DNA from 3 places in the Pseudonocardia sp. CA-142604 genome. Region 1 is predicted to be linked to each of the others. Evidence: riboswitches for the same ligand, from Rfam matches in the RefSeq annotation. Region 1 holds a riboswitch; each other region holds the start of a gene.

Region 1 (9,874 bases):
TCCAATGTGGATAGTTGACGGACCATCTGGTACGGGCGGATGAAGGAGGTGGACAGGGTGATGCCGATGCCGAGGTGCTTGGTGAACGCCCCGACGATCGGCACGACAGCGGCCGGGTCGTGCACCGGGAACTGCGCCGCGTACCTCACGACGGCGTCGCTGGAGCCCTGATAGGTGGTGTAGGGAGCGAGCTCGTCGGCGATGAACATCGCGTCGAACAGCCCGCGCTCCATGATGCGGCCGAGGTCGCGCCAGTACTCGGGTCGCGCGAACGAGTAACCGACCTTGTCCTGGGGATGTGCCCACATCGTCGAGGCGTGGTTCATCACGCCGTGCTGCACGAAGCCGAGCAGGTGGGCCTTCTTCTTGGTCATGACGTCCTCCTCGCTGTCAGGAACCGTCGGTCGAGCTCGGGCGGTCGAGGAGGAACGCGACGATCACGGTGACGGACGTGCCGATCGCCAGGAAAGGCAGCAGGTACCAGGTCCAGCCGACCGTGCTGACCAGCGCCAGCAACAACGTCGAGACGACCACGCCGCCGGCAGCCTTCCAGCCGAAGTTGCGACCCTGCCGCTCGTAGTCGGGAGCGTCGGTGCCGGACGAGTCGACGCCCGCGAGGATCTCGGTGCGGATCCGCAGGAAGGCGCGCCCGGCGACGACCACGTACACGATCGCGGTGAGCAGGCCCGCCGCAAGTCCGATGGCGAAGATGGTCATGATCGCTCCGTTCGGTGGGTCAGGCGGTCTGGTCGGCGGAAACGGGGCGCACGGCCCCGGGCTTCGTCTCGAGCCCGCCGCCGGACCGGTCGAGAGCGGCATAGTCGAAGCGCTCGCGGCGCAGCAGGCTCACGCCCACGGCCACGACGAGCGAGACGGCCTCCAGCGCGACGATCCCGCCGAGTTCGTGGCCGAGCTCGCGCAGCGGCAGCCCGACGGCGATGCTCAGCACGAGGCTGGAGACGAAGGCCGGGGCGGTCATCCGCGGCCAGAAGATGGCCAGTGCCAGCGGGAAGATCAGCGCGGCCTTGACGAAGAAGACGAGGTTGACCAGCTCGACGTAGTCGACCCCGGAGCTGACGATCACGCCTCCGACGACCCCGGCCACCAGGATCGACAGCTTCGTCCACCGGATCAGTCGCGTGTCGGGGATGTCCGGGCGGATCCGCTTGACGATGTCGACGGCGACGAGCGAGGACAGGGCGGAGAACGCTCCGTCCATCGAGGAGTAGCAGGCGTTGCAGATGATCAGCACATACAGGGCGATGAGCACCAGGGGCAGGCCCAGGTGCGACACGACGTACGGGCCGATGCCGCCGGCGCCGAAGTCGCCGAGCGCCTCGAGCGGGACTCCCATCGACGTGCCGACGAGCCCGAGCAGGCCCAGCGTCAACGGGATCGGGTAGAACCACAGGCCTGCCCACAGGAACGTGCGATTGAGGTTCGCCGGTTTCATCGCCCAGACCTTCTGCCAGAACGTCTGGTCGGCCATCGTCGAGGCGAGCAGCCCGAGCGCCAGCGAGATGCCGAAACCGGCAGCGGCGGCCGGGTCGAACACGCTCAGCCGGGTCGGGCCGGCCTCTCCGACCCTCGCGAACACGAGGTCGGCGCCGCCGGCTTTCGCCAGCACGTACAACACGACGATCGCTGCGGGAACGGTGATGAGCAAGGTGGTGAAGGTGGCCGTGACGGCTGATGTCCAGAGACCACCGAAATAGGAGTAGACCATGACGATCGCGAGCGTCACGAGCAGCACGGTCGTCGTGTTGAGCCCGAACACCACGCCCATCACGAGAACGACGCCATACAGATTGATGAAGATCTCGGCGAGCAGTCCGAGAAGCATCGCGACGAGGATGACGGTGCTCGCGGACCGGCTCGCGAAACGGACGCGGACGAACTCGACGATCGTGTACCCACGAGGCATTTGACGACGCAGCCGCAATGCGAAGGGAACCATGGCGACGACCGCGAGCCCGTTCGGCACGATGAACCAGAGAAGTCCGGAGGTCCCCCAGGTGTAGGCCTGGGCCGACGACAGCATCACCGCCATCGACCAGGTCCAGACGGCGATGACCGACCCGACCCCGAAGCCGAGCCCGATCCGCCGACCTGCGATGACGAAGTCGTGCGTGCTGCGTGCCATCCGGCGCACCGCGAACGCGATGGTCAGCATGAACAGGCCCAGCCCGGCCATGAGCGCCAGGCCGAGCGCAGGCGGTACATCGGTGGGAGCCATCGCATTCCTCCAGGGATATGGCTGGGGCGCGGCATCGGAGGATGATCGCCGAAATGTCGAAAAGAGAAGGCGGGGCGCCGAAAATACGCGAACCAGGAGCGTGGTGGATATACCGGTCAGCTCTGGCGACAGTGCCGGTCGTCGACACACAGCTGGTTCGCGGCGAGCAAGGCGAGATCCAGTCGATCAGCTGTGGTCTGAACGTAGCCATACACGTCCACCTTTGTATGTGAACGACAAGATCAGAGCAAGGCATCGGCGGCTCTTATGGTCGCGCGCACATCTACTTCTTGAATGGTGAGAATTGCTGTGGCGCCGTGACGAATCGACCGGACATTTGGTCGTCAGAAGTTTTACTTCGGCTGGACCATCCGAATAGTCACGTGTGTCGCGGCGCAGCGACCTTCCTGACGCTGCCTGGCCTGCCGCCGGCGGGCTCACCGGGGAGGTGCCCCACAGCCCGTGCCGTAGCCGGGGAACGGGTGGCACAGCGCCGCTCTCGGGCTCGCCCTCTCTCCGGACGATCCGGCCAGGCGTCTCGTCCCCTACGCCCGGCTTTGTCACATCCTTGACAGATCCATCGGGTGGTCGCCTACATTCGATGTCGTCCATCCAGAGCGGCCGAGAGATCTGGCTCGTCGAAGCCGCAGCAACCATGTGCCTCACGGCGCCGGGTGCTAACGCCAGGATCGATGGGAGATGTCGTGCGTCGATCGCACGCTCAGCGGGTGGCCACCCGGTCGTCCTCGTGGTTGACCTCCACCTGGTCGAAACGTCGGCACGTCGATCTGTGCCGCACACAGGCCGCTCTTTGTCGCTGATCCATCCCGGCCCTCCGGCCACCCTGGTTCCCCTGCGCTGACGCGTACGGACGATCCGACGCGTCGCGTCAGGGCTCTGCACAGCGGTGATCACGGCGATGCCGGTACAGCCGAGGTCCTGTCCACAGTGGATTCTCCCGATGCCGAAGTTCCTGCAAGGAGAGCGCATGAGCATCACCGATTCCCGATCGAGCGACCAGCACCTGCGGGACGAGTGGGCGAACTGGCATGCCGAGCGCGAGGCGGATCTGCGGACCCCGCACGGTTGGCTCAGCCTCACGGGCCTGTACTGGCTCGACGCCGAACCCCGCTCGTTCGAGGGGCTGCCCGGCATCTGGCGTGCCACCGGCGACGGCGGTGTGGAGGTGACCGCGGCCGAGGCCGATGGGCTGGTGGTCGGTGACATGCCGGTGACGTCGACGGCGCGGCTCGAGCCGGTCGACGGCACGCCCGGCGTGCTCGTCGAGGTCGGCCCGCGCAGAGTGGAGGTCGTGCGCCGCACCGACTCCTACGCGTTGCGCGTGCGTGATCCCGAGGCGATCACCCGCACGGAGTTCGCGGGCGTTCCCACCTTCCCGGTCGACGCACGATGGGTCGTCGACGGCAGGTTCGCGGCCTATCCGCAGCCGCGGCGGATCACCGTGGGCGCCGTCGTCGACGGCTTGCAGCACTTCCCGACCGCCGTCGGGGTGGTGCATTTCAGCGTGTACGGCGGTGACCACGAACTGGTCGCGTTGCGGGGGAAAGCAGAGGGGCTGGTGCTGCATTTCCGCGACGCCACGTCGGGCGCGTCCACATACGGCGGGGGCCGCGTGCTGAAGACTCTCGAACCGGATGCGGAGGGCCGGGTGCGCATCGACTTCAACCGGACCGTCAACCTGCCGTGCGCGTTCACCGCGTACGCGACCTGCCCGCTTCCTCCCGCGGAGAACCGCCTGGCGGTTGCCGTCGAAGCCGGGGAGCGCGACCCCGCGCGGCCGGAGGTCCGATGAGCAGCACGGTGGGGGTAGTACGCGCCACGGAAACCGCGGACGTCATGGAGCCGGTGGTCGACGCGGCCGTGATGCGGGACGTACTCGGGCATTTCGCCTCCGGCGTGGTCGTGGTGACCGCGCGCGGCCCGTCCGGCCCGATCGGTTTCACCTGCCAGTCGTTCACATCACTGTCGCTGGATCCGCCGCTGGTGAGCTTCGCGCCGTCCCGCACGTCGTCGACGTGGCCCCGGATCCGCGACGTCGGCACGTTCTGCGTGAACATCCTGGCCGCCGACCAGGAGCACCACAGCGCGGGTTTCGCCCGGTCCGGCGTGGACAAGTTCGCCGGTGTGCGGTGGCGGCCCAGCCGATACGGCGCGCCGGTCCTGGAGGGAGCGTGCGCGTGGGTGCACTGCAGGCTCCACAGTGAGCACGACGGCGGCGACCACACGATCGTCCTGGGCCGTGTGCTCGAACTCGCCGCCGATCACTCCCGGACTCCGCTGCTGTACCACCGCGGCGCCTACGAGCTCATCCTTCCCCGGCCCCGCGAGGAGTCCCGCTGACCAGCCTGCGTCAACGGGCGCTGGTCGGCCGGGTATCGCGGGCGTTGCGCACGAAGGCGGGCACGGCGTGGGGGAGTCGATGCAGCGATGCCGGGCTGGGCCGGAGGGTGTCGTTGATCCGGTTGTGCAGGTAGGTCCGAATCCTCGATATGACCGCCGCCATGTTGCGGTTGTGGCGACGGTGATCGAACATCCTACCGTGGGGCCGATTCTGTTCGACTCTGGATATCGACGGCATCGTTCAGAAATCCGCCTCCGAGCAGGCGGGCGAAAAATCGATCGACTATCTGCGTCGGCCGGGCCGGCCTCGGGAGTGAGTTGCTGCGCGATCGACGTCGCGTAGATGCGAGACGGGCTCGTAGTCGTCGAGTGAGCGCCGGTCCAGCCGGCGTCGGGTGCGTTCGCGGAGGCGTTCCCTGCCTCCTCGCCGCTCTGCCACAATTGCGGAAGACGAGTTCCGTATTCGGCATGGAGAAAAGTTCTTCGTCAGGCGAGGGAATCGTCATTCCCTGACCTTGGAGTTCGTCTGTGCAGGCTCATGCTGGGAGTTTCCGCGCGGCCCTGGCGGTTGGAACGGCATCGGCATCTCTGACCGTGTTCGTCCTCGTCGGACCTGCGGGTGCGGCGACTCCCGCTGTCGTGATGCCGGGCGTGCTCCAGGAGGCGTTCACTGCCGCCGCGCAGCGATACCACGTCCCCATTGACGTGCTGCTCGCAGTGTCCTACATCGAGTCGCGCTGGGACGCCCACGCTGGACGACCCAGCGTCTCCGGCGGATACGGGCCTATGCACCTGACGGACCTGCGCGCCGCGCTCGCACAGTCCCACTCGGTAGCCGATGACCGGGACGACACGGCCGGGTCCTCGGCAAAGACGCCGGATCCCTCCCGTACTGCTGCCCTCGCCGCGTCGCTGACCGGGCTGCCCGAGGACCGCATCCGGCTCGACCCCGCCGCCAACATCGCGGGCGGCGCGGCACTCCTCGCGACCGACCAGGAAACACTCGGGCAGCCACTCACCAGCGATCCCGCAGACTGGTACGGCGCTGTGGCCCGCTACTCGGGCTCAGGCACGCAGGCCGCCGCCGCGGACTTCGCGGACGAGGTGTTCGACGTGATCCGCTCCGGTGAGGCGCATACGACGGACAGTGGGCAGCGCGTCGCACTTGCCGCGCAGCCGGCCGTCGCATCGCGGACCGCACAGGTCCGTGCGCTGGACCTGCCCGCAGGACACTCCGAACACACCGAGTGCCCGTCATCGGTGAGGTGCACGTGGATTTCAGCCCCCTACGAGCAGTACGGGCCGGAGCCTACGGATTACGGCAATCACGACCTCGCCGAGCGGCCCAAGGAGTCGTCCATCGCTTACATCGTCATCCACACCACCGAAAGCACATGGGATGATGCGATCAGGCTGGTCAAGGAACCGACCTATCTGGGCTGGCACTACACCGTGCGGTCCTCGGACGGGGCCATTGCTCAGCACCTGGCGACAAAGGACGTCGGCTGGCACGCCGGGAACTGGTACATCAACGCGAAGGCGATCGGCATCGAACACGAGGCCTTCCTCGCCGATCCCGACGCCTGGTTCACCGAGGCGATGTATCGCTCGTCGGCGCGTCTCGTGCGGTATCTGGCGCACCGTTTCCGCATTCCGTTGGATCGGCAGCACATCATCGGCCACGACAACGTGCCAGGACTCACCCCGGACGCAGTGGCGGGAATGCACACCGACCCCGGCCCGTACTGGGACTGGGCGCACTACTTCCGCCTGCTCGGTGTGCCGTTCCACGCGACGGCCGGGTCCGGGGCGGGCGTGGTGACGATCGACCCGTCCTACAGCCGCAACGAGCCGGCGTTCACGGGATGTGTGTCGAGGGACGAGCCGTGCGCAGCACACGGATCGAGCGCCCTGCTGCTGCACATGGCGCCGAGCGACAGCGCGCCCCTGGTCAACGACGTCGGACTCCATCCGAACGGACAGAGCACCACCGACGTCAACGACACCGGCGCCCGTGTTTCCGCTGGTCAGCAGTACGTCGTGGCTGCGCGACGGGGCGAGTGGACGGCGATCTGGTACCTGGGCCGCAAGGCCTGGTTGCGCGACCCGCATCGCCGGCGGGTGACGCTCCCAGCGCGGGCCATGGTCGCCACACCGCGGCGTGGCCTGGCGTCGATCCCCGTTTATGGCGGGGCCTTCCCGGAGGCCTCCACCTTCCCGACCGACATTCCTGTTCCGGTCGACACGACCCTGCAGTACAGGCTGCCCGCGGGACAGAGCTACGTCGTGGGCGGCAAGGTCACCGGGGAGTACTACTACTCCACGACCTACAAAGCGCCGCAGACCTGGGTCAGGGGCACGAAGTACTACGAGATCCAGTTCGGCCAGCGGCTCGGCTTCGTGCGGGCATCCGACGTCACCCTTCACCCATTGCGGTGACCAGGTACCGGGCCGGTTCGAGCGGGCGTGCGCGACGGCCTCGGTGATGCGTCGCGCCTGGCCGAGGTGCAGCCACCCGCCGGGACATGGGGGTTGGAGTCAGGGCCGAGGGCGCCGGTCACCAGGACCTGAGCGTCGGGGGATCGCTGGGCGAGTTGGCCGCCGAACGGGATCGCGGAGCCAAGGCCGATGCTGCGCCACGGCGCGTCGACGATCTCGGATGTCTTGCACAAGCCCAGGTGGCGCTACCGGTCCCGCCAGGTTGGCACTCGGGTACAACTCATGGCCTTCCGGCGGAAGTGGTATCGGGATCCATTGATCGATGATGGAGACACCGTGCCGGGTCGGAGCCGTGGCAAGGTCGGCATGAGAATCCGCGACCCGCTCGCCGGGGTCGGCACATCAATTGAGATTGTCGAAAGGTCGCATGTCGAGCGGCATGGCGCAAAGACGCATGAAGCTGTGCGGACCTCGGTCGAAGTGATGTAGCAGTATGTTCTCGGAGGAACGATGTCGTCACCGGCGGACCTGGACAAGAACAACGTCGTAGATGTTGATCTCGGGAGTGACGAGTTCAAGGCGAACGCGCACCGATACATGGGCGAATGGGCGCAGCGGCCGCCGTTCTACGTGCCGGCCCACGGCCGGGCTCAGGTGGTGGTGAGCCGTTACGCCGACGTGCTCCAGGTGTTCTCCGATACGGCGACGTTCGCATCGGAGATGCCGCGCGGCCCGGGCTGGGAACAGTTCAACAAGATCATGGACGCGCAGTTCATCACCCAGATGGACGGTGAGCAGCATGCCCGCGTCCGTCGCCTGTTGATCCCCGCGTTCTCGTCGCGACGCATCGAACAGCTCCGGGAGAGCATCACCCGGATCGTGGACGGCTTGCTGGGCTGGAGGCGATGGTGGGCATGGACACGAGGCGCAAGGCGATCTTCGTCGCCTTTCACGACCTCATACCCGCCACCACGTACGTCAAACCGGGCGAATCGTGGCCCGACGAACTGCGACGTGCTTTCGATCGAGCCATGGACGAGGTCGAGATCATTATCAACGAGCGACGCGTGAGCCCGCGGTCGGACTTCATCAGCGACCTCGTCAATGCCCGCGACGCCGGCGACAAACTCAACGATCGCGAGTTGTTCGACCAGATCTTCGGCATCTGCGGTGCTGCGCTGTCGACCACCAGCCGCGCCGCCGGCGGTGCGCTGTACCTGCTCTACACACACGACGACCAGCGCCGTCAGCTGATCCGGGATCCGCCACTCATCCCGGACGCCATCGAGGAATGCCTCCGGCTCGGCAGCAACGGCTACTTCACCTTTCCGCGCATCGCCACGCGCGACACCGAACTCGGAGGCACGGTCATCCTGAAAGGCATGGTGGTGCGGCCGTCGCCGCTTGCACCCAACTACGACCCGAGCGTCTTTCCTGATCCGTCGCGATTTGATATCAACCGCAAGCCGAAGCGCATCTTGTCCTTTGGTTCCGGACCGCACCACTGCATCGGCAGCGTCCTCGGCCGCACCACCATCAGAATTGCGATCACACGGTTGCTGGCGCGATTTCCGGAAGCGCGTATCGACGATCCAAATTTCACGCCGACCTATAGGGGTGCGGTGGGTGAGTTGCGCTTGCGGAGTCTGCCGATGCTCATCGAGTGACCAGGCAGGAAATCGCCTGGCGCGTTGAGTTCGCCGAGTCGGCCGGGTGGTGCGTTACGGCGGTGACCGCCGCCCACGTCGTGGCCCGAGCCCGGCTCGCGTTCGGGAAGAGGCCGTGCGGCATACGCGACCAGTTCGATGCGGTTCTGGCGGCAGGTCTTCGCGCCCGATCCAGCCACGGGACATGGTTCGCCCGTAATCGTGGCGTGCGGTCAGTGGACGGATCGGGCGGCGGCGAGGATCTGGTTGGTGACCGCGACCGGATGCGACATGAGCGTCAGGTGTGAGCCGCCGGGCACCTCCAGGATGTGGGAGTGCGCTCGGTGGGCCATGAAGAGTTCCGACTGTGGCGTGATGATCTGGTCGCTCATCCCGATCACGTACCAGGATGGGATCGTTTTCCACGCCGCGGCGGCTGAGGGGGTGTCAAAGGCAGCCATGGCGGCGGGCCGCTGCGTCGCCCAGAGTTCCTGCGCTGTGCGCGCGGGCAGGTCAGGGGCGAAGTTGTGCAGGAAGATGTTCTCCTTCAGGTAGTACTGCACGGCGCCGCTGGGGGCTCCGGCGTACGGCGCGCTGTCGAACAGCGTCGCCGGGTTTGCGCTCAGGGCCGAGGTTTTGCCGCTGAGCTGTCCGTTCGTCTCGCCGACGTCGGGTGCGGCGGCGTCGACGTAGACCAGAGCTTTGACGTTGGGGTTGCCCGCGGCGGCGTTGGTGATGACTGCGCCGCCGTAGGAGTGGCCGACAAGAACGATTGGGCCCTTGAGGGTAGACAGGAAGTCCTTGACCTCCTGGGAATCGCTCGACAGGCCCCGTAGAGGATTGTCGATGGCGCGCACGACGTACCCGTCGCGCTGGAGGCGGTCGACCTCTCCGCTCCAGCTGGACGCGTCGGCCCAAGCGCCGTGCACGAGCACGATCGTCGGCTTGGGGGCGGCCTTGGCCGGTGCGGCAGTGGCCGCCGGCGTGGGCGTCGCGGCCTCGGCCGACGCGCTCGCCACGGGAGCGAGGCCGAGCGTGAGCACCGCTGCGAGTCCGGCGGTCAGGAGCGCAGAGCGCCAAGCTCTGGTCGACATGTGCATGGGATGGGACCTCTCTGATGAAACGGACGTAATTGCTCGGCGGGAATGATCCATCGTTCTGAGATGTTGGCGCATCCGCGCACTGTATGGAT
Region 2 (9,874 bases), 2.0 Mb from region 1:
ATTCGGACGTATTGGACGGACCGCAACCGGTGGCCGCAGGCGTGTACGCCGAGTGGTCTGCTCTGCGCGTCGGGTGAGCGGGCGGGATTGCCGCGACGACGATACGGTCACCTTGTCATCTGTGCCGGCAGAACGGGCCAACCTCGCCGGGCGCTCCGCAGGCGAGCTGCGGGGCGCGGGCGGAGCTGGAGAGCGAGGATCATGGATCAGGACGTCCCCGGGCACGTGGAGTTCGTGCACCGGAGCTGGCCTGCCGACCCGGACCAGCTCGTTCTGATCCGCCGTGAGCTGGGGAGTTGGCTCGCCCCGCTGGCGCTGACCGAGGACGAAGTGGCCGACGTCGTGCTCGCCGTCGACGAGGCGGCGGCCAACGCGGTGCGGCACGCCTACGGGCCCGATGAGTCCGGCGCCGTCGAGCTGACCCTCTGGACCGAGCCGGGCACACTCAGCATCGAGGTGGTCGACCACGGCAGCTGGCGCCCGCCCGTGGAGGAGCCCACGCATGGCGGCCACGGCATCCCGCTGATGAGCAGGATGTCCGAGTCGGTCCTCATCCATTTCGACGGCCGCGGGAGCCGGGTGCTCCTCCGCCACCGCATCGCCGCGCCGGAGGATGCCGCACCACAGGGAGCCGCAGCGCAGGCGGAGCCGGGGGCACCGAAGCACCATTTGCCGGACGAAACCGAGCACGGCGATCCGTGAGTCCGGCAGGCGTGCGGGGTACCCGTGCGCATGGCCGCCAGTGAGGACCCGGGTCGCCGGAAGCGTTCCGACTACGAGCGCGGGCTGCCCGGATACCACGATCCGACCGCCGGGTACGGCGGTGCCACGCCCGCGCGCAGCGCACTGACACTGCGCGCGGTGCTCGCCACGTTCGGTGTCGCGTTCGCGGCGGGTGCGGCGTGGCTCGGCTTCGCCGCCGGACTGCCGGTGCTGGGCTGGGTGATGGTGGTGATCGCCGTGATCGCCCTCGCCGACCTGGGTGTGGTGCTGTACCGCAAGCGCCGGGGCGAGCCCGGCTAGCAACGGCGTCCGGCGAGCAGCGTCTGGTCGAGACGTTGCAGCAGGTCCTCGGGCGAGTCGAACACGTCCTCGGCGCCGGCCGCGCACAGCTCCTCCACGGAGAACCCGCCGCTGCGCACGGCGTAGCCCGGTGCCCCGAACGCCGCCGCTGCACGGAAGTCCCACACCGAGTCGCCCACCAGCACACCCGCGGTTCCGTGGACCGCTCGCAGCGCTGCTTCCAGCAGGTCGGGCGCGGGCTTGGTGCGTCGCACGTCGTCGGAGGTGGTCCAGGCGTCGGCGAGCTCCTTGCCGTTGAAGAGGCTGAGGTAGTGCTCGACGTGCTCCTGTTTGCCCGAGCTGGCCAGGGCGATCCGGAAGCCGCGTTCGCGCACCTCGCTGAGCAACGCCTCCACGCCCGCGAACGCCTGCACCTCCTCCAGCATCGGCGCGAACTCCTCCGCCCATGCGCCGCGAAGGTCGTCCCCGTGGCTGGTCTCCACGTCGTCGTCGGTCACGGCGGCGACGAGCTGGTCGCCTCCCATCCCGATCGCCCGGTGCAGCCGCCACACGGGCACCGTGATCCCGTAGCGCCGGAACGCCCGGAACCATGCGAGTGCGTGCTGGTAGTTCGTGTCGACGAGCGTGCCGTCCACATCGAACACGGCCGTATCGAACACAGCTGTGTCGAGGTCATGGTCGTGGGTCACGCGAGCCGAGTACCCGATGGGCGACGGAAGCACCGGCCGCGACGGCTCGGATGTCGGGTGCGGCCGACCGGCGGCGCGTCAGGCGGTGGGGTGTGAGGTGAGGTAGCCGCCCATCCTCGTGAAGTACTCCGCGGCCGCGTGCTCGTGGCCGTCGTCGGTGCGGACGCGGCGGATCACGAGACCCGGGTTGCGGCCGCGGCGGGCGTCGGCCCCGGCCACCACCACAACGCCACCGGCGCCGTCACGGATGAAGATGCGTCCGGGCGTGCCGCCGTAGGGCGTGTCGGTGACGCCGGCGGCGAGCACCCGCAGCCTGGTCGAGCCGTGGAAGCAGTAGGCGTTGGGATAGGGGTCGACCTGCGCGCGCACCAGATTGGCGATGTCCCGGGCCGGCCAGCTCCAGTCGATCCGGTTGTCCTCCTCGCTGCGCCGGTGGAAGTAGCTCGCCCGGCTGCGGTCCTGCGGCTCCCAGTCGGTGCGTCCCGAGGCCAGGAGCTCCAGTGCGTCCACGGTGATCGGCCCGAACATGGCCAGAGTGCGGTCGAACAGCTCGACGATCGTGTCCTCGTCGCCGACCGGGGTGGCGCGCTGGAGCACGATGTCGCCGGCGTCGAAGTCGCCGTCCATCATGTGGGCGGTGACCCCGACCTCGGGCTCCCCGTTGATCAGCGCCCAGTTGAGGGGCGCGAAGCCCGCGTAGGCGGGCAACAGGGCGTCGTGCACGTTGAGCGTGCCGAGCCGGGGGAGGGAGAAGACGGCGGGCGGCAGCCACGTGCGCCAGTTCGACACGACCATCACGTCCGCGTCAGCGGCGCCGATTCGCTCCGCCACCTCCGCGTCGTCGGCCCGGGTGCGCACCAGCACGGGGATGCCGTGCTTGGCCGCGAGCTCGGCCACGGAGTCGTTGAAGATCGTCTCGTACGGGTTGTCGCTCTCCGGGTGTGTGACGACCAAGGGGACCTCGTGCCCGGCCGCGAGTACCGCGTCCAACGTCCGATGGCCCCACGTCATGTAGCCGAACACGACGACGCGCATGCAGCACTCCTCCCCGCCCGATGTGTGATCGAAAAGGAGGATAGCTGCTTGTTAGGTTTGCCTGTCCAACGTCGCCGGGATCGGGATGCTCAATCCGAGCTGCAGGCGGAGGCCCCCGTGCCGAGAGCCAGGTCGCCCACGACCCCGAGGGGATCGTGGTCGCGCGGGTCGGGCGTCGGCACCCACCGCCCGTCGACACGTCCGTAGGTCCAGTCCGGGCCCTGCGTGACGAGCTGCCGGAGCGCCTCCACCAGCCGATCCACGTGTTCCTCGGTGGTGCCGATCCCGATGCTCGCGCGCAGCGCCTCGCCGTTCTCCCCGCAGAGCCTGAGCAGCAGCGGGTGGGCGCAGAAGCGGCCGTCCCGGACGCCGATCCCGTGCTCGGCGGACAGGTACGCGGCCACCCGTCCCGATGGGTGCTGCGCCGGGAGGGAGAAGCTCTGCACGGCGACGCGTTCGGTGCTGTCCGACCAGATCCGCAACGTCCGCACCTCCAGCACGGTGGCGAGACCCGCCGCGAGCCGGTCCGAGAGCGCGCGCTCGTGCGCGAGCGCCGCTCCGTCGAGTACCGGGGCGAGCGTGCGGCAGGCCTGTGCAAGCGCCGCCGCGCCGAGCACGTTCGGCGTGCCGCCCTCGTGCCGGTGCGGGGCGGAGGCCCAGATCGTGTGGTCCACCTCGACCTCCCGCACCGCGCCACCACCCGCGAGGTACGGCGTGCCCACGTCGAGCCAGTCACGCCGGCCGACGATCACGCCCGCACCGTAGGGGGCGTAGAGCTTGTGGCCGGAGAGAGCCACGTAGTCGATGCCTGTTTCGGCGATGTCGATGCTGCGGTGCGGCGCGAGTTGGGCGGCGTCGACCACCACCCGAGCGCCCCACCGGTGGGCGATCTCGACGATCCGGTCCAGCGGCAGGACCTCACCGGTGACGTTGGATGCGCCCGTCACGGCGACCAGGGCCACGGACGTCGATGCAAGGGCGGCCTCGAGGCCCGCGAGGGTCTCCTCCACGGTGTCGGCGGCCCGCAGCACCTGGTGGGCGCCGGTCTGCCAGGGGAGCAGGTTCGCGTGGTGCTCCACGTCCAGGCACAGGACGGTGCCCGGCACGCACCCGGCGAGCAGGTTCAGCGAGTCGGTGGTGTTGCGGGTGAACACCACCACGTCGTCCTCGGGCCGGGCGCCGACGAACTCGCCGACCGTGGCGCGCGCTGCTTCGAGGAGCGCGGTGCTGACCTGGGAGGCGTAGCCCGCGCCGCGGTGCACCGACGCGTAGTAGGGCAGCAAGTCGGCGACGTGGGCGGCCACGGAGCGCAGGGCAGGCGCGCTGGCGGCGAGATCGAGGTTGGCGTACGCCACGTTCCCGCCCGTGACCAGCGGCACCCGGAGGTCGTTGCCCACCACCGGGGGAAGCTCGCGTGACGTGGTGGACGAGATGTCGGAGGGAGCAAGAACGAGCGACAACATGGTCTCCTCATGAGGGGACCCGGCGACGCAGGCGGGTCCGCGCTTGCCACCGGACACCCCGCCCGGCGGCCTGGTCGTCACCCGGAGCACCCCACCGCGGAGGAGGGTTGCCGGCCAGCGAGCCGGGGCTTGGTGCTGGCACTCATGACCTGTCACCGACGCTACGTCGGCGTTCGATCGATCGTCAAGCCGCCCGTTGCCGCCGCCACAGGAGGATGGCGGCAACGGGGACGCGGCCCGCTAGACGTGCGTCGATTCGGAGTGGCCGGGATCGCGACGATCGTCCGGATCGTTCGCGAGGACCTTCGCCGCCTCATCGCGAAGTGACTCCCACAACGCGTCGACGTGCGAGGACTCCGTGAGCAGCGATCCGATGGCGACCCGGATGACATAGCGGCCGCCCACCGTGGTGTGGGTGAGGAACGCGCTGCCCGAGGCGTTGACGCGCTCGAGCACGGTGCGGGTGGCGCGATCGTCCGCCTCCGGCCCGTCGCCCGTGACGACACGCAGGCACACCAGTGCGAGCGACGGCTCGGCCGCGAGCTCGAACGTGGGGTCCTCGCGCACCTGGCCGGCGAGCTTCTCGGCCAGTGCGAGGTGCGAGCGGATGTGCGCCCGAAGACCGGACAGCCCGTGGCCGTGCACGACCGCCCACAGCTTCAGCGCACGGAAGCGGCGACCGAGCGGCACCTGCCAGTCGCGGTAGTCCACGACGAAGCCCGACTCCGAGGCGGCGTTGCGGAGGAACTCGGGAGTGATCGAGAGCGCGGCCGGGAGCGCGGCGGCGTCCCGCACCCAGAACAGCGACGCGTCGAACGCCGTGAGCAGCCATTTGTGGGCGTTCGTGCAGAACGAGTCGACGAGTTCGACGCCGTCGAGCAGGTGGCGGAGTTCGGGACACAGCGCCGCCACACCGGCCCACGCGGCGTCGACGTGCACCCAGGCTCCGTGCTCGGCTGCCGCGTGCGCGATCTCCCGCACCGGGTCGATCGCGCCGGTTCCCGTCGTGCCGATGGTGGCGCAGACCAGAACCGGCCGCAGCCCTGCCTCGGAGTCGGCCCGGAGCGCGGCGGCCAGGGCGTCGGGCGACATCGCGAGCGAGCCCGGCGACGGCTCGATGATCCGCAGCGCTTGTTTGCCCAGCCCGACGACCCGCACGGCCTTCGCGAGTGCGGAGTGCGTCTCGGCCGTGGCGTAGACGCGCTCCGTGCCGTCGACGCCGCGTTCCCGCCAGTCCGGGTTGCTGCGGTGCAGGGCCGCGAGGAGCGCCACGAGCGCAGCCGACGACGCGGAGTCCTGGATCGACCCGCCCCCGCCGCCTGCGAACGTGAAGGACGGGTCCAGTCCGAGCGCGGCCGCCATGGCGTCGAGCAGCACCTGCTCCACCTCGGTGGCAGCGGGCGAGGTGGCCCAGAGCATCCCCTGTACACCGAGACCGGTGGAGAGCATGTCGCCGAGCAGCGAGTGCAGCGAGGCGTTGGCCGGGAAGTAGCCGAAGAAGCCGGGGTGCTGCCAGTGGGTGGTGGCAGGCACCACCACGCGGTCGATCTCGTCGAGCAGGCCGGCGAGCGGCTGCGGCTCCTCGGGCAGGCCTGCGGCCAGCAGCGTGGGTGTCAGCTGCTCGCGCACCCATCCCGGCTGGACGTCGGGTAGCACGGGCCGGTCGGCGACGCCGGCTCGGTAGTCCGCGATCCAGTCGACGACGGCGTGACCGAGCCTGCGGAACTCCTCAGGGTCGACGTCGGGCATCAGAACCTCTCGCTCATCCAGTTGGTGACCAGGTTGAGCACCTCGGAGTCGATCGTCGTATCGATCGTCGGGTACTCGGTGATGGCGCCCGTGGTGGCCGGCTGCATCAGATGGTTGAGCTCGGCGAAGGTGCGGATCGTCACGTCCGGTTTGCCGGCGAGCAGCGTCCGCAGCGCGGGTTCACTCTGGGTCGGTGGCACCTGGAGGTCCTTTGCGCCGAAGATGGCGAGCACCGGCACCTGCAGCGCCCGCAGGGCCGGCGCGGGGTCGTAGGTGAGCACAGCGCGGTACGCGGGCGTTGCCGGGAGCTGGGCCTCGAGCTCCGCGGCGCTCGGACGCTGGTCCTCGGGCAGCGCAGAGGTCTGCTGGGCGATGCGGTCGCGGGACAGCTGCCGGGCGGCGTCGTAGTTCTGCGCCCGCAGCAGCCCACTGAGATTGCGTACGTAGTCGATCTGGGCCTGGACCTGCTCCGGGGGCGCGCCTGCCTGCTGGAAGAGCAACCGGTTCTGCAGGACGAGCACCTCCTCCCCGGTGACGGCCGGGGCAGCCATGAGCACGACGAACGCTACCCCGCCCGCGCCGGCACGCTGGGCGACGAGCGGCGCGAGGTAGCCGCCCTCGCTGTGGCCGAGCAGCCCGATCTTCGCGGGGTCGATCTCGGCACGGGTCTTCAAGAACGCGAGCCCGGCCAGTGCGTCGCCGGTGAGGTCGTCGTAGCTCGACTGCTGAAGATCGCCGGTCGAGCCCCCGACGCCGCGGTCGTCCACCCGCAGGACGGCGTAGCCGGCGCGGGTGATCGCGTCGGCGAGCACCAGGAACGGCTTGTGTCCCGCGATCGTCTCGTCGCGGTCCTGCGCGCCGCTGCCGGTGATCAGCATGACCGCGGGAAACGGTCCTTCCCCCTCGGGGAGAGTCAGCGTCCCGGCCACGGTCAGCGGACCGCTCGGGTACGTCACGTCCTCGCTGCGGTACGGGAAGGGCGGCTGCGGCTCCTGCGGTCGTCCGACATCGGGCAATGCGCCTGCGGACAGCGTGAACGGGGCGGTCTGCCCGCCTTGGCTGTAGCTCCCGGCGATCGTGCCGTCCTGGTTCAGGGTGCCGTCGAAGGTGGCGCCGCCCGGGACGTCGGGCAGGTGGAACGAGACGGCGTCGCCGTCGAGGCGCACGTCCTTCAGCGCGAGCGCACGCAGCCCCTGGGCCGGGAGGTCGAAGGTGCCGGTGGTGCCGGCGATGCGTACGCCGATCTGCAGCGGGTTCCCCGGGGTGTTGATGCTGCCGTGCCAGTCGCCGCTGAGATCCCGCGGTGTGTCAGCTCCCGGTCCAGTACACGCGCTCAGGAGCAGCAGCGCGATGAGCCCGAAGATCGTCCGTCGCATTGGCACACCGTAGTGAGTCGGTTTTGTGGCCCTTGACCGGCGCGGAGGTGTCGTTCGCACCCCGTGCGCGTCTCGGCCGGATGGTCGGTAGTGACCGTTCTCACCCCGTTTCCATGCAGCGTGAGCGGCCATGACGGACGATGGTCGTCGGGTGACCACGGAGGTGCGCCCCAGCGTGGGGGAGCGAGGGAGGCTGCGGCTGCTGCAGCTGGCCGCCCTGACCAGTACCTGTGACCGCTTCGCGATCGCCCCGCTGCTCGTGGTGATCGGTCTCGACATGGACGCACCCCTGTCGGCCGTCGCAGCCGTGGCGAGCGCGTACTTCCTGGCCTACGGCCTGATGCAACCGGTGTGGGGGATGATCAGCGACCGCATCGGCCGCGTCCGCGTGATGCGCCTGTCGCTGCTCGGTGCGGCGGTCGCCGGGATCGGGTCGGTGCTCGCCCCGAACCTGCTGGCTCTTGGGATCTGCCGCACGGTGGCGGGCGGTTGTTTCGCCGCGCTCATCCCGTCCACGCTCGTCTACGTCGGTGACATGTGGCCTGCCGCGGTGCGTCAGCGTCCGTTGGCGGACGTACTGGCAGCGTCGTCGCTCGGCATCGCGGTCGCGACAGCGGGCGCGGGCCTGCTCGCCGACCTGATCCACTGGCGCGTGGTCCCTGGTGTGACGGCCGTGGCAGCGGCCCTGCTCTGGGTCGCCCTGTCCCGGCTGCCGGAGCCGGACCGCAGCCCCGCCACGGGCAACCCGCTGCGGTCGGTCGTGCGGGTGCTGCGCGATCGGTGGGCACTGGTGGTGTTCGCGCTGGTGTTCGTCGAGGGCATGACGGTGCTCGGTGTGCTCACCTACCTGGCCCCGGCCGTGCAGGCGCTGGGGTCCTCGGCCGCCCTCGCCGGCCTGGTGGCCGCGTCGTTCGGCGTCGGGGCGCTCGGCTGGTCGCGCCTGGTCCGCATGCTGGTCGGGCGGACCTCCCCGGGCGGGCTCGCCTGCATCGGCGGCGTGCTGCTGATCGTCGGCTGGTCCGTCCCCGCGATCACGGTCAACGTCGCGACCGTCGCAGCGGCAGGCCTGTTGCTCGGCGGCTCATGGGCGTTCCTGCACACGACGTTGCAGGGCTGGGCCACCGAGGTGGTGCCCACGGAGCGGGCCACCGCCGTGGCGCTGTTCGCCGCCCTGCTCTTCCTGGGCAGCTCGGCCGGCACCGCTGCGGCCGGCCCGCTGGCCGACACGGGCGCCTTCGGGACGCTGTTCCGGGTGGCCCTCTGCGTTGCGGTGCCACTCGCGGTGGCGGCCGGAATCGCCCGCATCCGCTACAGCGCAGCCCGGGGCAGCAACCAGCCGGACGCGGCAGCCACCACCCCGACCCCGGACTGACCGCGAATCGCCGCGTCTCATCGGCAGCCGGGCAGAATCGCGGCGTGCACACGGCCTCGGACGAGCTCGGTCGCGGCCCGGTCGTGCTGCGGCGGTGGCGACGCGGGGACGCCGAGGAGCTCTACCGCGCCGTGCGCGAGTCGATCGAGCACCTCGCGCCGTGGATGGCGTGGGCGGCACACGGCTACGCCACGGCGGCCGCCGCAGCGCTCACGTCGGAGGCGTTCCGCATCGGCGCCGACCGGGTCGAGATCGTCCACGACCTCGCCAACGTCGCGAGCGGTGCGAACCCGCGGCGCCTGGGATTCCGGGAGGTGGACCGGCGGGCGCCGCAGGAGGAACGCACGGCGGGCGAGGTGGGCGTCGACGTGGTGTGGCGCCTGTGCGCCGCCCGATCAGGCGATGGTATGACGGTTCCCGGCATGAACAGTCACCTCTGACGGTTCGGACGGGAGCAGGATCTGTGGACATCTCCGACAGCGTCGCGGTCGTCACCGGGGGCGCATCCGGCCTCGGGCTCGCCACGACGAAGGCGCTGGTGGCCGCCGGAGCGAAGGTCGTGATCATCGACCTGCCGGGCTCGCCCGGGAAGGAGCGGGCCGCCGAGCTCGGAGACGCGGTGCGGTTCGCGCCCGCGGATGTCCGCAGCGAGAGTGAGGTGGCGGCGGCGCTCGACGTCGCCGACGCCCTGGGCCCGCTGCGGGTGGCCGTCAACTGTGCCGGCACCGCCAATGCGATCCGGGTGATCGGGAAGAAGGGTGTCTTCCCGCTCGCCGACTTCACGCGGATCATCGAGATCAACCTGATCGGCACGTTCAACGTGCTGCGGCTCGCCGCCGAACGCATGGTGGCTCACGATCCCGTGGGTGAGGAGCGCGGCGTCATCATCAACACGGCGTCGGCGGCCGCGTTCGACGGCCAGATCGGCCAGGCGGCCTACTCCGCGTCGAAAGGCGGGGTGGTGGGAATGACCCTGCCGATCGCCCGTGATCTCGCCTCGATGTACATCCGGGTGGTCACCATCGCGCCGGGCCTGTTCGACACACCGTTGATGGCCGGCCTTCCCGAGGAGGCCAGGGCGTCGCTCGGCGCGCAGGTGCCGCACCCGTCCCGGTTGGGCGACCCTGCCGAGTTCGGGGCACTCGCGGCGCACATCGTCGCCAATCC
Region 3 (9,874 bases), 4.3 Mb from region 1:
CGGCAGCCGGGCGCCGAGCTCGCGGAGCACCGGCTGGGCAGCCGAGCGGTAGAGCGCCAGGATGCACCGCCCCATCTCGGCGTCGAAGCCCGGAGCGACGCGCCGCGCCACCCCTGGGTCCATACCGAGGTCGACCAGGCCTCCAGCGAGCTCCTCGACGGGAATGGCGAGGCGAGCCTCGATCGCCTCCTCGCCCTCGCCGGGTGTCTGCCAGACCTGCGCGAGGTCGTGCCACACGTAGTCGGGGTCGTAGATGCCGATGACGTCCGAGCACCAGCTGTGCAGCAGGTCGGGACGGCTCATCGCGACGTTGAGCACATGGCCGCCGCCCCAGTCGTGACCGACCAGGTCGACCGGTTCACCGATCTTCTCCAGCTCGGCCACCAGCCAGTCGCGGTACTCGTCGACGGTCGCCGTCCACCCGTCCGGCACCGGAGCGCCGAAGCCCGGCGGCGACAACCGCACCTGATCGGTCCGACCGCGGGCGGCGAGCCGCTCGCTCAGCAGGTCCCAGATCGCCTCGGTCTCGGGGTTGCCATGCACCAGAACCACAGTCACGCACGTAGCCTAGGCGTCACTCTCGGTGCGGGGGCCCGGGCCGATTTCCGACCGGTCGTCGCCGAGCTGTAGCATGGACCGCTGAGCGCCCGGCGTGAACGCACGATCCCCCGCCGCCGGTGCCGACCGGAACAAGGCGAAGAAGAACTCGAGGCATTCGCGTGGCCAACATCAAGTCCCAGATCAAGCGGGTCAAGACCAACGAGAAGCGCCGCCAGCGCAACAAGTCGGTCAAGTCCTCCGTGCGCACCGCGGTGCGGCGCTTCCGTGAGGCTGTGGAGGCCGGCGAGAACGAGAAGGCCATCGAGCTGCAGCGCTCGGCGGCCCGAGCCCTGGACAAGGCGGCCAGCAAGGGCGTCATCCACAAGAACCAGGCGGCCAACCGCAAGTCGGCGCTGTCGAAGCGCGTCGCCGCGCTCTGATCAGGCTCTCCCAACGGCGCTGCCCTTCGGGGCGGCGCCGTTGTGGTGTGCTCGACAACTCGCCGGCCGCCCCCTGAGGGACGCGCTCAGCGGCTCTCGCGCGCCGCGCAGATGCGCAGCACTGCCCGTTCAAGGGCGTAGCCGGGATCGGCTGCCGCGCCCTTGACGTCGGCGTTCACCTCGGCGGCGGCCTCGAAGGCCAGTGCGAGCGACTCCGGCTGCCAGGCTCGAACCTGCGACTGGGCCTTGCGAATCTTCCACGGCGGCATGCCGAGCGTGCCCGCGAGCCGGTTCGGATCGCCGCGGCCTGCCGCTCCCACCTTGGCCAGCGTGCGTACTCCGTCGGCCAGGGCGTCGGCCACCAGCACCGGCGCCACGCCGAGCACCATCGCCCACCGCAGGGCCTCCAGCGCCCCGGCCCGGTCGCCCGCCATCACCTTGTCGGCCACCGTGAACCCCGACGCCTCGGCCCGGCCCCGGTGGTAGCGGCGCACCGCGTGCTCGTCCACCTTGCCGCCCGTGTCGGCCACGAGCTGGCCCACCGCGGCGGCGAGCTCCCGCAGATCGGACCCCACCGCCTCGAGGATGACGCCCACGGCGTCCGGCGCGATACGACCGCCGGCCCGCCGGGCCTCGGCCCGCACGAAGTCGGCCCGTTCGTCGGAGCGGGTGATCTTGTTGCACATGGTGACGACGGCGCCGCCCTTGCGCAGCGCGTCGGCGAGCGGCTTGTTGCGCGCGCCCCCCGCATGGACCACGACCAGCACGATGCCCTCGGCCGGATCGGCGGACTGCTGGACGATCGCCGCCGCCAGATCCTTGCCCACCTCGTGGGCGGCCTGCAGGACGATCACCCGGCCCTCGGCGAAGAGCGACGGGCTGAGATTGTCGGCCAGGTCGGCCGGTGTGAGGTCGGCCGCCCGATACCGGCGTAGTTCGGCGCCGGGCTCGCCGACCCTGACCTCGGCCACCACCTGCTCGACAGCGCGCTCGACCAGCAGCTCCTCCTCGCCGAGGACGAGGTGCAGCGGCGCAGGTGCGGATGGCGCGGGCACGTCGTCCATGCTCGCGCACGGCACCGACAACGCGTGAGCCGGCTCCCAGATCGTGGGCCACGGGTTGGGATTCGAGTCGATCGTGTCGTAACGTGTCTTGCATCCGGCGGTCCGAACTGCCGGACACAACTTCACATGGCTCATCCAGAGGGGCAGAGGGAACGGCCCGGCGAAGCCCCGGCAACCGGCGATGCGCGATCACGCGTTCGATCACGGTGCCAATTCCGACCCGCACGATGCGGGAAAGATGAGGAGACTTCTCATGACCTTGACTGCCGACGCCTCGGCCACCACCTCGTACGACCTCGGGCCTGCCCGCGCCCTCTCCTGCCGCGAGTGCGGCCACCAGATCGCGCTCGCCGCGGAGTTCGCGTGCCCGCAGTGCTTCGGGCCGCTCGAGGTCGCCTACGACTTCGGCACCGTCACCCGCGAGTCCATCGAGGCCGGCCCGAAGTCGATCTGGCGCTACCGGCAGCTCCTCCCCGTGCCCTCCACCGTGCAGGAGCACCCCAACACCGAGCCCGGCCTCACCCGCCTGATCAAGGCCGATCGCCTGGGCGCCGCTCTGGGCCTGCGCAACCTCTGGGTCAAGGACGACACCGGCAACCCCACCCACTCCTTCAAGGACCGCGTGGTGGCCGTGGCGCTCGCCGCCGCGCGCGAGCTGGGCTTCTCGGTGCTCGCCTGCCCGTCCACGGGCAACCTCGCCAACGCCGTGGCGGCCGCGGCGGCCCGTGCCGGGTGGGACTCGGTGGTGCTCATCCCGTCGTCCCTGGAGACGGCGAAGGTGCTCACCACCGCCGTGTACGACGGCACGCTGCTCGCGGTCGAGGGCAACTACGACGACGTGAACCGGCTGGCCACCGAGCTCGCCGCCGAGCACGAGGACTGGGCGTTCGTCAACGTCAACGTGCGGCCGTACTACGCCGAAGGCTCCAAGACCCTCGGCTACGAGGTGGCCGAGCAGCTCGGGTGGCGGCTGCCGCAGCAGGTCGTGGTGCCCGTGGCGTCGGGGTCGCAGCTGACCAAGGTGGACAAGGGCTTCACCGAGCTCGGAAAGCTGGGCCTGGTGGATGCCACGCCCTACCGCGTGTTCGGTGCGCAGGCCACGGGCTGCTCGCCGGTGGCCAAGGCGTTCGAGGACGGCCACGACGTGGTGCAGCCCGTACGCCCCGACACGATCGCCCGCTCACTCGCGATCGGCAACCCCGCCGACGGCCCCTACGTCCTTGACGCGGTGCGCCGCACCGGTGGCGCGATCGCGCACGTCAGCGACGCCGAGGTGGTGGACGCCATCCGGTTGCTCGCACGCACCGAGGGTGTCTTCGCCGAGACCGCCGGTGGAGTCACCGTGGCCACCACGAAGAAGCTGGTGGAGTCGGGCGCGCTCGACCCCGACGCCGAGACCGTGCTGCTGATCACCGGCGACGGTCTCAAGACCCTCGACGCGGTGGCCGGTCAGATCGGCCCGTCGGCCACGGTCCCGTCCACCAGCAAGGCCGTGCGCGAGGCCCTCGCCGAGCGCGGTCTCTGAGCCCACCGGCCGGGCCTTGGGCCCCTGGCCGCAGGACGCAGCCCCGGGGGACGCTGACCCGGGGGCTGCACCCGGACAGCGCTGCGGGCGGGGAACACGGCGGAGCGGTAGACGCCATGACGGGCTGCGACGTGGAGCCGGCAACGGGCTGCCCTTGCTGACGACCCGCAAGGGTGAGCGCTCCAAGTCGCCTTCAGCCGGGCGAAGTAGAGCAGCGTCGGCCTCGGCGTGCCCGGAACGGAGAACGGCTTCGGCAGCAGGGTGGAGTTGGGCGTAACGCGTAGATCGGGTGCAGGATCGCCGACGCGAGAAGCACCGTGACCACGTCGCCGTCACCCTCGATCAGGACGACGTCGACGCCGCCGCCGCGCAAGGTAATCGCGGTAGCGAGAGTGATGAGATAGCTCGTCCGCCGGCCGGCGAGCCGCTCCGGCCACCGCTGGTCACCCCGCCGCGCCCGGCGCACCCGCGACACCCGGATCTCGGCGTAGCAGGCGTCGAGAACGATCCACGCCGGGCTCACGAGCACGAACGTGGCGAGGTCCTGCCCGGGTTCCTCCGGATCGAGGATGTTCACCACGCTCGCCACGAGCAGCGGGCGTCCCACGGCGACAGTCCCGCAGGCTGCACAGCCCCTGGTTTGTTCAGTGGCTTCCGGTTCGGCGGCCGCGGACGTGGTGTGCTCGTTCACGCTCAGCGAATTCCATGGATCACGACCCCGACGAAGAACAGCGGCGACCCACTCACGAGTGCCCGCATTCCACTGCACCAGGTCACTTCGCGCTCCTGTCGCACGCGGCGGATCCGCAGTTCGAAACAACAACTGAGCGGCCGCGTTTCGCCTTCCCCACCGAAGATCCGTCCGGCTTCGGCCGACCCTTGCCGAGCACAGCGCCGGTCGCCACCGCGCTGCTCAGACCGGAGACGAAGCCACAGAAGCACGCATTCGGCGGGTAACCCGATGGACGACGAAGGATCCGGCCGGTCGGCCGGCTCCGCAGACGGACGGCACGACGACGCGTCCCCAGGCGTCACGAAGCAGAGCAAACCGCCCGGTTCGACCCCGGAGGACGACCGGGACGCCTTCCCGAGTGTGATCCAGAACATTCAATCGCAACATACCCGCGTCAGTACCGTGTGTTTGCCACAACGATTTTCATCCGACCGATCGGATTCACCCGGATCACCGAAGCCAACCGGCATAGAGGTCGATTCCGGCGTCCGACAGAGCGTCATCCCAGTAGCGCAGCGCCAACGACAGAAGGGCTCGCCGTGGCCGACGGGAGTGGTAAATGTGCCTACAGTTCCGTATCCGACAGCGGAACTCCGCGCTTTCCGGATAGACACTCGCGCTCCGCGCATCAGGCCCGCGCCGCCGCCGCAAGTCTCATCGGCACGACGATCGAGTTCTACGACTTCTTCATCTACGGGCTGGCCGCCGGCCTGGTCTTCGCCAGCCGGTTCTTCCCGTCCTTCTCGCCCGTCGCCGGGACGCTGGCATCGCTGAGCACGTTTCTGGTGGGCTTTCTGGTGCGCCCGGTCGGCGCCGTCCTGTTCGGCCACTTCGGTGACCGCATCGGGCGCAAGCGCCTGCTCGTGGTCTCCTTGGTCACCGCGGGCGGCGCGACGTTCGTGACCGGCCTGCTGCCCACCTATTCCGACGTCGGCGTGGCGGCACCCGTGTTGCTCGTGGTCTGCCGAATCATCCAGGGCGTCGGCCTCGGCGGCGAGTGGGGCGGCGCTGTGCTCATGGCTGTCGAGCACGCACCGCCGAACCGCAGGATCGTCTACGGCTCACTCCCCCAGTTGGGCAACCCGGCGGGCCTGGTTCTGGCAACCGCGATCACGTTGCTCTGCAGCACGCTGATATCGAGGGAGCAGTTCCAGGCGTGGGGATGGAGAATTCCGTTCCTCCTGAGCATCACGCTGGTCGTCGCGGGGGTGATCGTGCGCCTGTGCCTGCGTGAGAGCGCGGCGTTCGATCGCGTGCGCGAGTCACGACAGCTCGTGCGGTTCCCCCTCGGGGCACTCGTGCGCAGGCACCCGAGAGCACTCGTTGCGGGCACCCTCGCCGTCACCGCGTCCCCCGCGGTTGGGCTGCTGCTCTCGGTCTACCTCATCCCGTACGGACAGCAGGTCCTGCGCTTCTCCCCCACCGCGATGCTCCTGCTCTCCGGGATGTTCGGAATAACGTTCTTCCTGGGGGTCCTCGTGTCCGCCAGGATCTCCGAACACCTGGGTGTGAGACCGCTGACCGTGCTCGGGCTGGTGTCCATGGTGGTCTGGGCGATCCCGTTCTTCCTCCTCCTCGACAGCCGTTCGTACCCGGCGGCGCTGATCGCGTATGCGGTCTCCGGTCTCACCGTCGGCACGGTGAACGGGCCGCAGGCCACCTTGCTCGCCGAGTTGTTTCCCGCGCAGGTGCGCTACAGCGGAGCGTCCGTCGCCTTCCAGATCTCGTCCGTGCTGGGCGGCGCGCTCACCCCCATCGCCTCGACGGCTCTCCTGGCCGTCGGCGGTGGCAACGGCCTCGCCGTGGCGGTCTGGGTCGTCGGGATCTCCGTGACGAGCTTGGTCTCGCTCCCTTGCCTCCGCCTCGGCGTCGGCGTCGAGCCCGGCGAGGTACCCGCCGCCGAACTCGGAGGCCTCACCTGACCTCCCTACCCGACCCCGGCGAGTAGACCCCCCGTGGGCTTGAGCCGTCGCTTCCGGACGCGAGGAGGTGGTGCGCCCGTGCGCCCCGACACGATCGCCCGGGCAGCGGTGGTCAGCGCGGTCCCTGGGCCCATTACCGAGCCTTGGCCCTGGCCTGGTGGACGCAGCCCCGGGGGGATCACGCTGGCCGGGGGCTGCATCCCGGCGGCGCCGGCGGCACGTCCACCCGACGCGCCGGCGGCCCCGCCGGCCGGCATCGGCGGGAACGCCGGTGGCGCAGCGCTGCGGGCGGGGCACGGGGCGGAGCGGCGGACGCCATGACGGGCCACGGCGCGGAGCGGGCAACGGGCTGCCCCTGCTGACGACCTGCAGGGGTGCGCGCTCGGCGGCGCCGGCACCCGCTGCCACGCCGGCCACGACTGCGATGTCGCCATGGAGGTCGGTGCGCCGCACCGCCACTCCACTCTGCTCGAGGCCGCCGAGCAGGCCGGGATCGGGGTGCCGATACCGGTTTCCCGCACCGACGCTCACCAGCACCGTGCGCGGAGCGACGGCGGTGAGGAAGCTGCCCGACGTGTAGCGAGAGCCGTGGTGTGGCATTTTGAGCACGTCCGCGCGCAGGTCGGCTCCGGATACCAGCAGGTCGGCCTGAGCTGCGAGTTCGACGTCGCCGGTGAGCAACGCGGTGGCCGCCGGCATGGTGGCCCGCAGCACGAGCGAGCCGTCGTTGACCGCCGTGCCGTCGTCGGGATCCACACCGGCAGCCGGATGCCGGGGAGCGAGCACGTCCACGGTGAGCCCTGGCCACCGGAGACGCTGCCCCGCCGTCAGCGCCACGAGAGGTGCGCCGGCCTCCGCTGCCTGGCGCGCCACGGTCCGCAACGCCCAGTGCGGCTCATGGACCGGGCCGACAGCGACTGCCCCTACCGGCCGCCCGCGCACCGCTCCCGCCAGGCCACCGACATGGTCGGCATGCAGATGGCTGAGCACGACCATGGCGATGCCCTCCACGCCGAGCCGGTCGAGGCACGCATCGACCGGTCCATCACCGGGGCCTGCGTCGACGAGCACCACCCAGCCCGGACGGCCGGTGGCGAGCACCACCGCGTCGCCCTGTCCGACGTCGCACGCCACCACGGCCCACCCGGCAGGCGGCCATCCCGGCGGAACGAGCCGCGTAGGCACGAAGACGAGCCCCAGCCCGACGAGCACCGCGAGCAGCATCGCTCTCCACCGCCGCGACCGGCCGAGCACGAGCAGCACGATCACCAGTCCGCCGAGCAGCAGGGCACCTGTGAGCCCGTCGGGCCACGGGAGCACGGCACCCCGCACGGCCGCTGTTCGGTCGGCGACCTGGACGAGCCATCCCACCGCCGGCCCGGCCAGCCAGGCGCACGCCTGCGCCGGTGCGGAACCGAGCGGCGACAGCACCGCGGCAAGCACGCCGAGCACGGTCGCCGGGGCGACCGCGGGCACGGCGAGCAGGTTGGCGACCACCGCGATCGGGCTGACCGCTCCGCTGAGCCCGGCCACCAGGGGCGCCGTGACGAGGAACGCCGCGGCGGGGACCGCGAGCGCCTCCGCCGCCCATGTGGGCACGCCCCGCCGACGCAGTGCGTCGCTCCAGCCGGGTGCGAGGAGCACCAGAGCGGCGGTGGCCAGCACGGACAGCGCGAACCCGGGGTCGACGGCCAGCGCCGGATCCACCAGCAACAGCACCAGCACGGCCACGGCCAGCGCTGGGAGCGCGGAGCGGCCCCGCCCGAGCGCCAGTGCGAGCAGCACCACCGCGCCCATCGCGGCGGCTCGCACCACGCTCGGCGACGGCCGGGCGAGCACCACGAACCCGGCAATCGCCACGGCGCTCAGCGCTGCGGCGAGCCGGGGGTCGGCTCGCAGCAGCCGCAGCAGGGCCAGCACCGCGCCCCCGACGATGGCGAGGTTCGCGCCGGACACCGCCAGCAGGTGGGTGAGACCCGCAGCCTTGAAGTCGGCCTCCACCTCGGAGGTGAGACCGGCGGTGTCGCCGACCGCCAACCCGGCAAGCAGCCCGGCCGGTGCAGGCGACAGCACGGCGGCGGCGGCCTCGCGGAGGCCGCTGCGCAGCCCGCCGGCCGCGTGCTGCCACCACGGCGCCGGCGTGACCTCGTGGGGCGGCCCGCGCACCCGCAACACGGCGATCGTGAGATCCCGGCGCCCTGCGGGGGCCAGCAGGCCCTCGGCAGTGGCGCTCTGTCCCGGCAACAGCCCGGCCCACCCCTCGGCGGGTGCGATGAGCAGCACCCTCCCGCCGGCGCTCCAGTGGCCGGCATCGACCTGCGCCCCGGCCAGCACGGACGGGATCAGGACCTGCCCGGCGGTGCCAGGGCTGGAACCGTAGGCCTCGGTGCGGATCGCCCGCGGGTCGTCGCGGAGCACCACCCGCAGCGTCGCCGCCGCTCCCCGCTCTGCGGGCTCCCGCAGCGGATGCTGGACGAGGAGCAGGGTGTGCGCGGTGGCCACCACAGCGGCGGCTGCCGCACAGCCCGCGGCGGCCAGCACGGCGGGTGCGCCACGCCTCGGTCGCAACGCCGGCATCGCGAAGACGGCGAGTATCACCACGGCGGCTGCACCGGCGCCGAGAGCGACGACGGGCCCGAATCCGATCCCGATCAGCATGACGGCCCACACCGCCAGGGCAGCGGGCACGAGCCGAAGATCGGGCGGGCGCCGGGGCTCGCCGGGATCGCGGGCGCGCATCAGACCTTGACCAGCTCGCGCAGCTGGGCGAACCGACGCTCGCCGATGCCCTCGATCTCCCGCAATTGTTCCACGCGGGCGAACCGGCCATGGCGCGTGCGCCACTCGATGATGCGCTGGGCGGTGACGGGCCCGACTCCCGGCAGGACGTCGAGCTGCTCCACCGTGGCGGTGTTGAGATCCACCCGGCCGGGCGGGACGCCAGGACGCGGCGGGCCGGGCGGCACCGGGCCGCCGGCACCGGCTGCGGGCACGGCATCCGGCGCCGGCGGGACCCCGACGGCAACCTGCTCGCCGTCGACCACCCGCCGAGCGAGGTTGACCCCGGCCAGGTCGGTGCCCGGGAGCGCGCCGCCCGCCGCGTGCAGGACGTCGGCGACCCTGGCGCCCGCGGGAACCTCGACGAGCCCCGGCCGCTGGACCCGGCCCGAGACGCTGACGACGAGCGGCACAGGCGGCTGCGGTGGGCCCACACCGGTGGCCGGGGCCGGACCAGCCGGGGCGCCCGGCTCGGCCCCGGCCGGCGGCCCGGCGACGATCGACCCGGCAACGATCGGCTCGGCAACGATCGGCTCGGCAACGATCGGCTCGGTGGCCCGCTCATCGGGCGGCTCGCCGGCGGCCTCGTCGCTGACCACGGCCAGCCCCGGCGGCGCGCCGACGGGGTCCGCGCGCGGCCGTTCCACCCAGACGCCGATGGCGGCCACGACCGCCGCCGCTGCCGCGATGAGCGCCAACGCGGTGGCTCCGGGCCGTCCCGGATCGATCCGCGCGCCCTGCCAGCCGGCGGGCAACAGGCGGCGCAGCGCTCCGCCTGCGCGGCGGTCGTCCGGCGGGGGGTGCGGCTCGACGGGCCCTGCCAACGGGACGGGCACCGTGGGCGGCTCGCCGGTCTGACCCGCGTTCCACGC

What was found. A riboswitch is a leader RNA that binds a small molecule or an ion and turns the genes downstream of it on or off. The one in region 1 is predicted to bind S-adenosylmethionine.
Region 2: another riboswitch for S-adenosylmethionine. It lies ahead of ACQPZQ_RS26050 (aminotransferase class V-fold PLP-dependent enzyme); the one in region 1 lies ahead of ACQPZQ_RS16990 (DUF1684 domain-containing protein).
Region 3: another riboswitch for S-adenosylmethionine. It lies ahead of thrC (threonine synthase); the one in region 1 lies ahead of ACQPZQ_RS16990 (DUF1684 domain-containing protein).

The regions. Positions count from the first base shown of each region.
Region 1 is NZ_CP192045.1:3,725,528-3,735,401, forward strand. Features, by position in the region: gene ACQPZQ_RS16975 (NtaA/DmoA family FMN-dependent monooxygenase) at 1-374, opposite strand, end outside; gene ACQPZQ_RS16980 (hypothetical protein) at 391-717, opposite strand; gene ACQPZQ_RS16985 (sodium:solute symporter family protein) at 737-2,236, opposite strand; SAM riboswitch class I at 2,842-2,935, shown strand; gene ACQPZQ_RS16990 (DUF1684 domain-containing protein) at 3,225-4,049, shown strand; gene ACQPZQ_RS16995 (flavin reductase family protein) at 4,046-4,597, shown strand; gene ACQPZQ_RS17000 (N-acetylmuramoyl-L-alanine amidase) at 5,192-7,036, shown strand; partial or broken gene ACQPZQ_RS17005 (peptidase M20) at 7,064-7,248, opposite strand; gene ACQPZQ_RS17010 (cytochrome P450) at 7,547-8,107, shown strand; gene ACQPZQ_RS17015 (cytochrome P450) at 8,068-8,703, shown strand; gene ACQPZQ_RS17020 (alpha/beta fold hydrolase) at 8,916-9,725, opposite strand.
Region 2 is NZ_CP192045.1:5,739,698-5,749,571, reverse strand. Features, by position in the region: gene ACQPZQ_RS26070 (ATP-binding protein) at 202-702, shown strand; gene ACQPZQ_RS26065 (DUF6343 family protein) at 733-1,023, shown strand; gene ACQPZQ_RS26060 (HAD family hydrolase) at 1,020-1,712, opposite strand; gene ACQPZQ_RS26055 (methionyl-tRNA formyltransferase) at 1,791-2,747, opposite strand; gene ACQPZQ_RS26050 (aminotransferase class V-fold PLP-dependent enzyme) at 2,837-4,210, opposite strand; SAM riboswitch class IV at 4,245-4,360, opposite strand; gene ACQPZQ_RS26045 (aminotransferase class V-fold PLP-dependent enzyme) at 4,451-5,959, opposite strand; gene ACQPZQ_RS26040 (alpha/beta hydrolase family protein) at 5,959-7,335, opposite strand; gene ACQPZQ_RS26035 (MFS transporter) at 7,487-8,707, shown strand; gene ACQPZQ_RS26030 (hypothetical protein) at 8,752-9,147, shown strand; gene ACQPZQ_RS26025 (3-hydroxyacyl-CoA dehydrogenase) at 9,171-9,874, shown strand, end outside.
Region 3 is NZ_CP192045.1:8,014,275-8,024,148, forward strand. Features, by position in the region: gene ACQPZQ_RS36255 (alpha/beta fold hydrolase) at 1-558, opposite strand, end outside; gene rpsT (30S ribosomal protein S20) at 720-980, shown strand; gene holA (DNA polymerase III subunit delta) at 1,067-2,044, opposite strand; SAM riboswitch class I at 2,173-2,289, shown strand; gene thrC (threonine synthase) at 2,298-3,569, shown strand; gene ACQPZQ_RS36275 (hypothetical protein) at 3,763-4,176, opposite strand; gene ACQPZQ_RS36280 (MFS transporter) at 4,842-6,224, shown strand; partial or broken gene ACQPZQ_RS36285 (ComEC/Rec2 family competence protein) at 6,555-8,882, opposite strand; gene ACQPZQ_RS36290 (helix-hairpin-helix domain-containing protein) at 8,963-9,874, opposite strand, start outside.